One region of the Paraglaciecola psychrophila 170 genome, then DNA from elsewhere that is predicted to be linked to it. Evidence: predicted binding sites of a transcription regulator. Region 1 holds the regulator's gene; each other region holds the start of a gene.
The links. The regulator LexA, encoded in region 1, represses DNA repair genes until DNA is damaged. The targets are predictions, from matches to a motif close to TACTGTATNNNNATACAGTA.
Positions count from the first base shown of each region.

Region 1 (2,210 bases):
CTGATCATGCCTGGGCGGTAATCGGCAGCAATTTCATTGACGTATTTTTTTGCTTGTTGTTTGGCTTGTTGGTGACTTAATTTTTTGGTGCGAGCTTCTTCAACAATAGCTTTACGTACCGATTTTGCACCTAGAACACTATTATATAGTTGATGGCGCTCAAGGATGTTGGGACCTGTTAATGTTTGATGGCGACGATAAAAATGTGTACCCGCAACACGGATAAGTTTGTGGGCGATTTCTTCGTCACTACCTTTTAATTCCAGCATTTTCCTTGAAGATACGGCTTTGCTGTAACAGACAAAGTTATCTCTGCCTAAAAACAACACAATAAAAAATTTACGCAGCCAGCTAGGAGAAACTTGGTTGGCGATGACGTCTGACCAGCCTGAGGTATTTTTATCTGGTGCTCTACCCCAAAGTATAGAAACGGGTACTATCTGAATATCGAGGTCTGGATTTTTTCTGTGAAGACTAAATAGTTTAGCCGCATCTTCTTGAATCGAAGTCGCTTTTGTTTTGCGGTTTAATACTGATTTTGGTTTCTGTAAAAACAGGCAAGAAGAATGGTGTTGATCCCCAATAGTCAGATTTAGTGTGGGTTTAGGTAAGCCTAATGCCACCGCAGACATCTTTAGTACTATTTGATCTGTAACCGAACGGGTGCGCAGCAAATAAACAATAGGGCGGGTTTTATCTATGCCTAATTCAGCCTCAAGGTCGCTTGGAGTGCTGTTCACTTTTACTAACCATTTTACCGGTACCGTCACTATTGCTAACAGCAATTTATGCAGCCACAACATACTTTTCGCTCGCAGATATTAAATCTGGCGCAGGATACCACAGACATTCCTAGCAGTTTAACTTTGATAAAAATGATTATAGTTTGTTTGCCGTTTTATTTTAGACATATCACAGCAAGCATAAAACAAATTTGAGATTTAAGTATAACTGTATATAATCATACTAACTGTATAAAAAAACAGGCTGTTTATGCGTCCACTAACTGCTCGACAAGAAGAAGTACTTCAACTAATTAAAAATACAATGTTGAATACCGGTATGCCGCCTACCCGCGCTGAAATTGCCCGGGAATTAGGTTTTAAATCTGCTAATGCAGCGGAAGAACATTTAAAAGCGCTAGCGCGTAAAGGTGTAATAGAAATTTTACCTGGTACATCTCGTGGTATTAAGTTAAATACACCACTTGAAGACCAACTCGAAGAGTTAGGTTTGCCTTTGATTGGTCGGGTTGCTGCGGGCGAACCTATTCTGGCTCAAGAGCATATTGAAGGTCATTATCGGGTGGACCCTAGTTTGTTTAAACCCAGTGCTGACTTTTTGCTCCGAGTAAACGGTATGAGTATGAAAGATATCGGTATCTTGGACGGCGATTTATTAGCAGTACATCGCACTAGTGATGTACACAATGGCCAAGTGGTAGTCGCAAGAGTCGATGACGAGGTTACTGTAAAGCGACTCGAGAAAAAAGGCAGGCAGGTTTTGCTGCATGCTGAAAACGAAGCGTTTTCTCCCATTAAGGTTGATTTGGCGACTCAGCCATTTAATATTGAAGGCATTGCAGTGGGGGTTATTCGAAACGCCGACTGGATGTAATTTTTGCGAGGCGCATTATTCTCTATAATGTGCTTTTTCATATTTATCTGTTTTTTCCTCTTAGAATCCCTTTTCCCTCTTTCATTTGCATTTTTTAACAACTTTGTGTTTAAAAAATAATCAGTTGGTTGTAACTTAGGCAAAAAAGCTAGACTAGTCGCTATTAAATGAGCGACCCTTAACATCCCAGAAGTAAAAAATAACAATAAATTAACTAAATATTAACTAAGATGGCAGTTGTTTCTATTCTGATGTTTATGTTTCAGTGAAAAATAAAAAGTACGTTTGACGTACATGAGGTGCTATGTGAAGAGAATTTTTTTCAGGACTGGAACTATGCTATCTGCATTGATGACAGCGCCGGTATTTGCTGAATCGAAAGATCAAATTGAGCAATACCAGTTAAACATGACTAAAGGCGTGACAGACATCAGTGCTGGTGTGTATGACATGCATATGTTGATGTTTGTTATTTGTGTTTTGATTGGCGCCGGCGTATTTATCGCTATGTTTATTTCTATGTATTTCCACAGAAAATCTAGGGGTGCTAAGCCTGCAAATTTTCATGAAAATGTAAAAGTTGAAATCGCTTG
Region 1 is NC_020514.1:5,196,266-5,198,475, forward strand. Features, by position in the region: gene plsB (glycerol-3-phosphate 1-O-acyltransferase PlsB) at 1-803, opposite strand, end outside; gene lexA (transcriptional repressor LexA) at 994-1,617, shown strand; gene coxB (cytochrome c oxidase subunit II) at 1,954-2,210, shown strand, end outside.

Region 2 (2,210 bases), 1.3 Mb from region 1:
TACCATTTTGGGTCAACTGGCTGGGTGTATTTATGCTGAGTGTGGGTTTGGTCGCGATATTTCGTACTCGCATGAAACATGTGCCCTGGGCAATAACCTCAACCTTTATTGCTTACTCCGCATCTACTTGGAGCTCTGGTTTTCTGGAGAACGGGCTGGGCGCTTTTGTGGGTGCATTTGCACTTGGCGTGTTTGCTAATATGTTTTCACGTATTGCTAATGCACCCTCTACCATAGTTGCTATGCCCGGTTTGATTGTGTTGGTTCCAGGTTCAAAAACCTATATTGGACTGAATTCGTTTATCTCAGGCCAAGATATTATCAAGACTGATCACATAGGCCAGGAAACCTTCTTGATCTTAATGTCGCTGGTGGCAGGGTTAATATTCGCTAACGTAGTAATGCCCACCAGAAAAGCGCTGTGACATAAGGCTTATTGTTACACTCTAAATTAAAATAATTTAAACCACCGAGGACAACGAGGAAAAGAAATTACACAGCACTGAAACGATCTAAGTTCCCATTTATTTAATGGAACCTAGTTATGATCTTTGTCTTTCCTCTGTGGTAGAAAAAATCTTTAGTCTTTGCTTTTTCTCTGCGCGCGGCATCCTTAAAATCAAAAGAATTTAAACCACCGAGGACAACGAGGACACAGAGGAAAAGAAATAACACAGTACTGAAACGATCTAAGTTCCCATTTATTTAATGGAACCTAGTTATGATCTTTGTCTTTCCTCTGTGTGCGGCACCAGGTTTATGCTGCCTCTTTGATTTCTGTGGTAGATAGCTTTTTGTTTTAGTCACAGAGAGCATAAAACCTTGCCGAAAAAACAAAAACACACTACTGTATAAAAAAACACGTTAATTGATTGTATGCGCCTTTTTATTGCCGAAAAACCCAGTTTAGGTCGTGCCATTGCCGATGTATTACCCAAGCCTCATAAAAAAGGTGATGGGTACATTACTGCGGCTAATGGCGACACAGTGAGTTGGTGTATTGGGCATTTACTCGAACAACAACAACCAGAGGCTTACGACCCAGCTTTTAAAAAGTGGAACCATGAACATCTGCCTATTATTCCCCAGCAGTGGCAGCTTGCAGTGAAAAAGAATACAGCCAAACAACTGGGAGTGTTACGCACCTTGGTTAAGCAAGCTGAGCAACTCATTCACGCTGGCGATCCTGATAGGGAAGGTCAGTTGCTGGTTGACGAAGTGATTAATTTCTTAGGGGTAACTGGCGCCAAAAAAGACAGTATTCAGCGCTGTTTAATTAATGATTTAAATCCCTCTGCAGTAAAGCAATCCCTAAGTAAATTGCGTAGTAATCGAGAATTTATCCCCTTGTCTACTTCTGCTCTGGCTCGCTCTCGAGCTGACTGGTTATACGGTATAAATCTGACTCGTGCCTACACCCTTCAAGGTCAAAAAGTGGGGTATAAAGGCGTGTTATCGGTGGGCCGAGTACAAACACCTCTGTTGGGTTTAGTGGTGCGACGCGATAACGCAATAGAAGCCTTTGTTAGCAAAGCATTCTATGAAGTATGGGCATGCTTAGAAACAGAAAAAGGGGAGCATTTTAAAGCTAAGTGGCAACCTAGTGAGCAGTGTGCCAAGTACCTTGATGAGCAAGGCCGAAATTTATCCCAAGCGTTAGCACAGAACGTTGCCGGGCGCATAAGCCAGCAACCGGCACAAGTAAAAAAACTGAAACGTGAGCATAAAAAACCAGCACCGCCACTGCCTTATAATTTGTCATCTTTACAAATAGATGCCAGTAAAGCCTTTGGTTTGAGTGCCCAACAGGTGTTGGATATTTGCCAGGGTTTATATGAACGCCACAAACTCATTACGTATCCTCGCTCAGATTGTCGTTATTTACCTCTTAGTCATTTTGTTGAGGCGAAAGATGTGCACGCTGCCATTTTGAGCAATAGCCAACATTTGGGTCAACAAGGTAGTCTATTTAGTCAAACCCAGTTTGATTTAAAGCGCAAATCAAAAGCTTGGAATGATAAAAAAGTAGATGCTCACCATGCCATTATTCCCACTAAAAAAACCAGCAATCATCTTTCTGGTAACGATGCCAAGGTGTATGCATTAATCTGCCGAAATTATCTAGCGCAATTTTTAGGTGAGCACCAGTATCATGCCGTACGCGTTGAAGTAGAGATTGCTTTGGGTTTATTTGTCGCAGTGGCTAAAGA
Region 2 is NC_020514.1:1,096,211-1,098,420, forward strand. Features, by position in the region: gene C427_RS04775 (threonine/serine exporter family protein) at 1-425, shown strand, start outside; gene C427_RS04780 (DNA topoisomerase III) at 877-2,210, shown strand, end outside.
Region 2: the regulator LexA is predicted to act here: its motif matches at 846-865, upstream of C427_RS04780 (DNA topoisomerase III).

Region 3 (2,210 bases), 1.7 Mb from region 1:
ATTACTGCTCTAAAACAGTTGCAAGATGGTAATATTAAAGGAAGTTTGCTCTCTTTCGAAAAAATGGAACAAGCTAGTATGCAACTTATGAATATCTTAGATGATTTAACGAACTAAGTTTAATTTTATAGACTTTCTTTGATTATTTAAGAATTCCCTACTTTTCAAAATGTATAAAAAACCCCGCTAAATTAGCGGGGTTTTTAGTTTTAATATTCACATTACTCGGTGTCTGCTTTTTTTACAGTTTCATCAGCTTCTACTGGCTTTGACAATAACAATTCTCTTAATCGCTTATCAAGATCTTTAGCCATATCAGGGTGTTCTTTTAAGTAACCAATTGAATTCGCTTTACCTTGGCCTATTCGCTCACCATTGCAGCTATACCAAGCGCCTGCTTTCTCAACCATTTTATGGGTGACACCTAAATCAATGAGTTCTCCAAGGCTGTTAATACCTTCGCCATACATGATTTGGAACTCAGCTTGTTTGAAAGGCGGGGCAATTTTATTCTTTACTACTTTTACGCGGGTTTCATTACCGACTATCTCATCGCCGGATTTAACCGCACCAATGCGGCGAATATCTAAACGTACCGAAGCATAAAACTTCAAGGCGTTACCGCCAGTAGTTGTTTCAGGACTTCCAAACATAACCCCAATCTTCATTCGGATTTGGTTAATGAAAATAAGCATAGTATTCGAATGCTTTAAGTTACCCGTTAGCTTACGCATAGCTTGGCTCATCATTCTGGCGGCAAGACCCATGTGTGAATCACCGATGTCGCCTTCAATTTCAGCCTTAGGCGTCAGCGCTGCAACCGAATCCACTACTATCACATCAACTGCACCAGAGCGGGTTAACATGTCGCAAATTTCTAGTGCTTGTTCACCGGTATCAGGTTGCGACACTAAAAGTTCGTTTACATCTACACCCAGTTTTTTGGCGTAGATTGGGTCAAGGGCATGCTCAGCATCAATAAAAGCACACACCTTACCGTTACGTTGTGCTTCGGCAATGACTTCAAGAGTCAGGGTAGTTTTACCACTGGATTCTGGTCCGTATATTTCAACGATACGTCCTAAGGGTAAGCCACCAGCACCGAGAGCGATATCTAGACCAAGAGAGCCCGTTGAAATAGTTTCAACGTCCATGGTTTTGTTGTCGCCCAGCCTCATTATAGAGCCTTTACCAAATTGTTTTTCGATTTGGCCTAAGGCAGCAGTTAACGCTCTGGTTTTGTTGTCATCCATCAGAATGTCCTTGTGATTAAAACGTGTTAAAAATTTTTTATTCAACACTAATATGATTCAGTAACAGGCTTCGAAGTATACTGTATGGTTATACAGTTACAAGTGAAATGTAGAAATAATTTTTAGGATTCTAAGCCCTTTTTTCATCATTGTTTACTTTTGCAACAACATTAATGTATTGAATAAAGCGAACTCAATGGCCTTTATTCTAACATCTTGCCGGTTACCCGTAATCAGAAGTTTTTGACTGATGCTCTGCCCGTTAATATAAAAACCAAACCAGACAGTGCCTACCGGCTTATCGGGTGTACCACCGTCAGGGCCTGCAACACCACTAATAGCAATAGCCACTTCAGCATTAGCGTTTTTTGCAGCACCTTCAGCCATTTCTTCGACGGTTTGTGCCGATACGGCTCCGTACTGAATTAAAGTATCCTCACTCACCCCTAAGAGTTCTTGTTTAGCGTCATTTGAATAGGTGATAAAACCTTTTTTAAACCATGCTGAGCTTCCAGAAATACTTGTGATGGCGTATCCTATCCCACCTCCAGTGCATGATTCAGCACAAGAGATTTGCCAACCTTTAGTAGAAAGTGTATTTCCTAAACGTTGCGCTAATTGGGTAATGTCTTCAGTCATATGGGCAACCTAAATATGTGATATCCAATGTTGAATATGTCACGCCAGCCATCAGATAAAAAGAATAAAGTAATCTCTATTATGCCATCGAACAATTTTTCAGAGCAAACACCCATAAGCCCCGCGCTGCAAACACACACTCCTATGATGCAGCAATATTTAAAGATAAAGGCTGAACATCCAGACATATTGCTGTTTTACCGCATGGGTGATTTTTATGAGCTGTTTTTTGATGACGCTAAGAAAGCGTCAGAATTACTCGATATATCTTTAACCGCAAGAGGTAAATCAGGTGGCAATGCGATCCCTATGGCTGGC
Region 3 is NC_020514.1:1,510,855-1,513,064, reverse strand. Features, by position in the region: gene C427_RS28145 (methyl-accepting chemotaxis protein) at 1-117, shown strand, start outside; gene recA (recombinase RecA) at 222-1,253, opposite strand; gene C427_RS06505 (CinA family protein) at 1,407-1,892, opposite strand; gene mutS (DNA mismatch repair protein MutS) at 1,974-2,210, shown strand, end outside.
Region 3: the regulator LexA is predicted to act here: its motif matches at 1,332-1,351, upstream of recA (recombinase RecA).

Region 4 (2,210 bases), 660 kb from region 1:
GACCTGAAAAAATTCCATCAGATAAACTTATTCAGGCTACTCGACAATTAGTTGGACTAGAGAAACTAATAATAGGGCCGACTTGGGCCAGTAAAACAAATCCTAATCTATACGTCGACTTATCGACTATAGCTAAAGGATACGCAGTAGATCAGATTACACTGCTTTTACAGACCTATAAGATTGAAAACTTACTTGTAGAAATAGGCGGAGAAATGCGGTTGTCAGGAGTAAAAGCCTCAGGTGAAGCATGGAAAATTGCTATTGAAAAACCCGAAGCCGAACAACGCACGGCACAAGAAATCATTAGTATTGGCGATAATGCGGTGGCAACGTCTGGCGATTATCGAATTTATTACGAACAAGACGGAGTGCGTTATTCTCACCTGATTGATCCAAACACAGGTTACCCGATTACGCACAACGTGGTATCTGTAACAGTGATCCATCCGTCATCAATGACTGCTGATGGTTTAGCCACAGCTCTTATAGTAATGGGTAAGGAAAAGGCATTAGCATTAGCAGACAAATACGATATTGCAGTATTACTGATTACTAAAGAAAAAGACGGATTTAACGAGTATACTAGTAATAAGTTTGCGCAGCTTGTGACTGTTCACTGAGACAATATCATTAACGTAATAAACAGTATTGGAGTCAAGTTTTGAGTACCTTTATTCTCGCATTTGTATTTTTTTTAGTCGTAGTCGTAGCTATGTCTGTCGGTTACATATTCCAGCAAAAAACAATAGCCGGTAGTTGTGGTGGTTTAGGCGCTTTGGGTATTGCTAAAGCTTGTGATTGTCCTGAGCCGTGCGATCGCAAAAAAATGCGTTTGGAAAAAGAACAAGCTAGACAAACAAAATTGGATGAATGGAAAAAAGACCAAATTTTATAAACTAGCACTGACAATCAATATAAAAAAACGTCAGCTAGTCTGGCGTTTTTTTATATTGATATATTCTAGCAATCCGGCAAAATACTGAATATACATACAGTTATTTTGTCAGGTCAATATTGAGGAAAATCATCCACATCGATATGGACTGCTATTATGCAGCCGTTGAGATGCGCGACAATCCAGAATATCGGAATGTACCGTTAGCCATAGGCGGTAGTTCTGATAGGCGCGGTGTTATATCTACCTGCAATTATCAAGCTCGTAAATTTGGAGTGCGTTCAGCTATGGCCATTTCACACGCCATAAAGCTCTGCCCTGATTTGGTATTAGCCCCAGGAAGGATGGCCTTATACAGTGAAATATCTGAACAAATTCGTGAAATATTCAGTAGATACACCGACAAAATAGAACCGCTGTCATTAGACGAGGCCTATTTAGACGTATCTGATTGCGACTTGTTTTCAGGCAGCGCAACATTAATTGCCGAAGATATAAGACGTACTATTTTTCAAGAGACTCAACTCACTGCATCAGCGGGCGTGGCGTCATGTAAGTTTGTAGCAAAAATCGCCAGTGATGAAAATAAGCCTAATGGCATATGTGTGATCACTCCTGAAAAATTAGACGATTTCGTGATTGGGTTACCCCTAGGTAAGATCCCTGGTGTGGGCAAAGTCACCTTAGCTAAGTTACACAATATTGGTTTGTATAGCTGTGCTGACGTGCGTCAGTTTCCCTTTGAGGACTTAATCAAACGTTTTGGTAAATTTGGCTCTGTTATTTGGGATCGAAGCCATGGTATCGATAACCGAAACCTAAGTCTTGCCAGACAGCGCAAATCTGTAGGAGTAGAGCGAACCTTGGCCGAAGACATTCGCACAGAAGAAGACTGTATAAAAATGATCGACGATCTATTTCCGTTATTGGAAAAACGTTTAGCTAAAACAAAATCTAAAATTCAAAGTCAGGGCATAAAATTAAAATTCAACGATTTTCAACAAACCACCGTTGAACATAGATGCCAACGATTAAACAGAGAATACTTTCTTACATTATTAACTAAAGGGCTTTCACGTCAAGCAAATAGAGGCATTAGATTGGTGGGACTACATGTTGCCTTAGCAGAAACTGAAAACAGTCAACAATTAGCTTTTTCGTTTTCACATACAGCAGACTAAATCCCTCCAAATCGTTACACTATAAACAGATATTTCTGCCTCAAGTTAACAAGGAAGCGTATTAGTGCAAAGAATGCCCGTCAATGTTTGGCTATTAACTCTCATTCAAGCCCTAGCGATGAGCGCTGGCA
Region 4 is NC_020514.1:438,908-441,117, reverse strand. Features, by position in the region: gene C427_RS01875 (FAD:protein FMN transferase) at 1-623, shown strand, start outside; gene nqrM ((Na+)-NQR maturation NqrM) at 665-898, shown strand; gene dinB (DNA polymerase IV) at 1,018-2,079, shown strand; gene C427_RS01860 (MFS transporter) at 2,144-2,210, shown strand, end outside.
Region 4: the regulator LexA is predicted to act here: its motif matches at 981-1,000, upstream of dinB (DNA polymerase IV).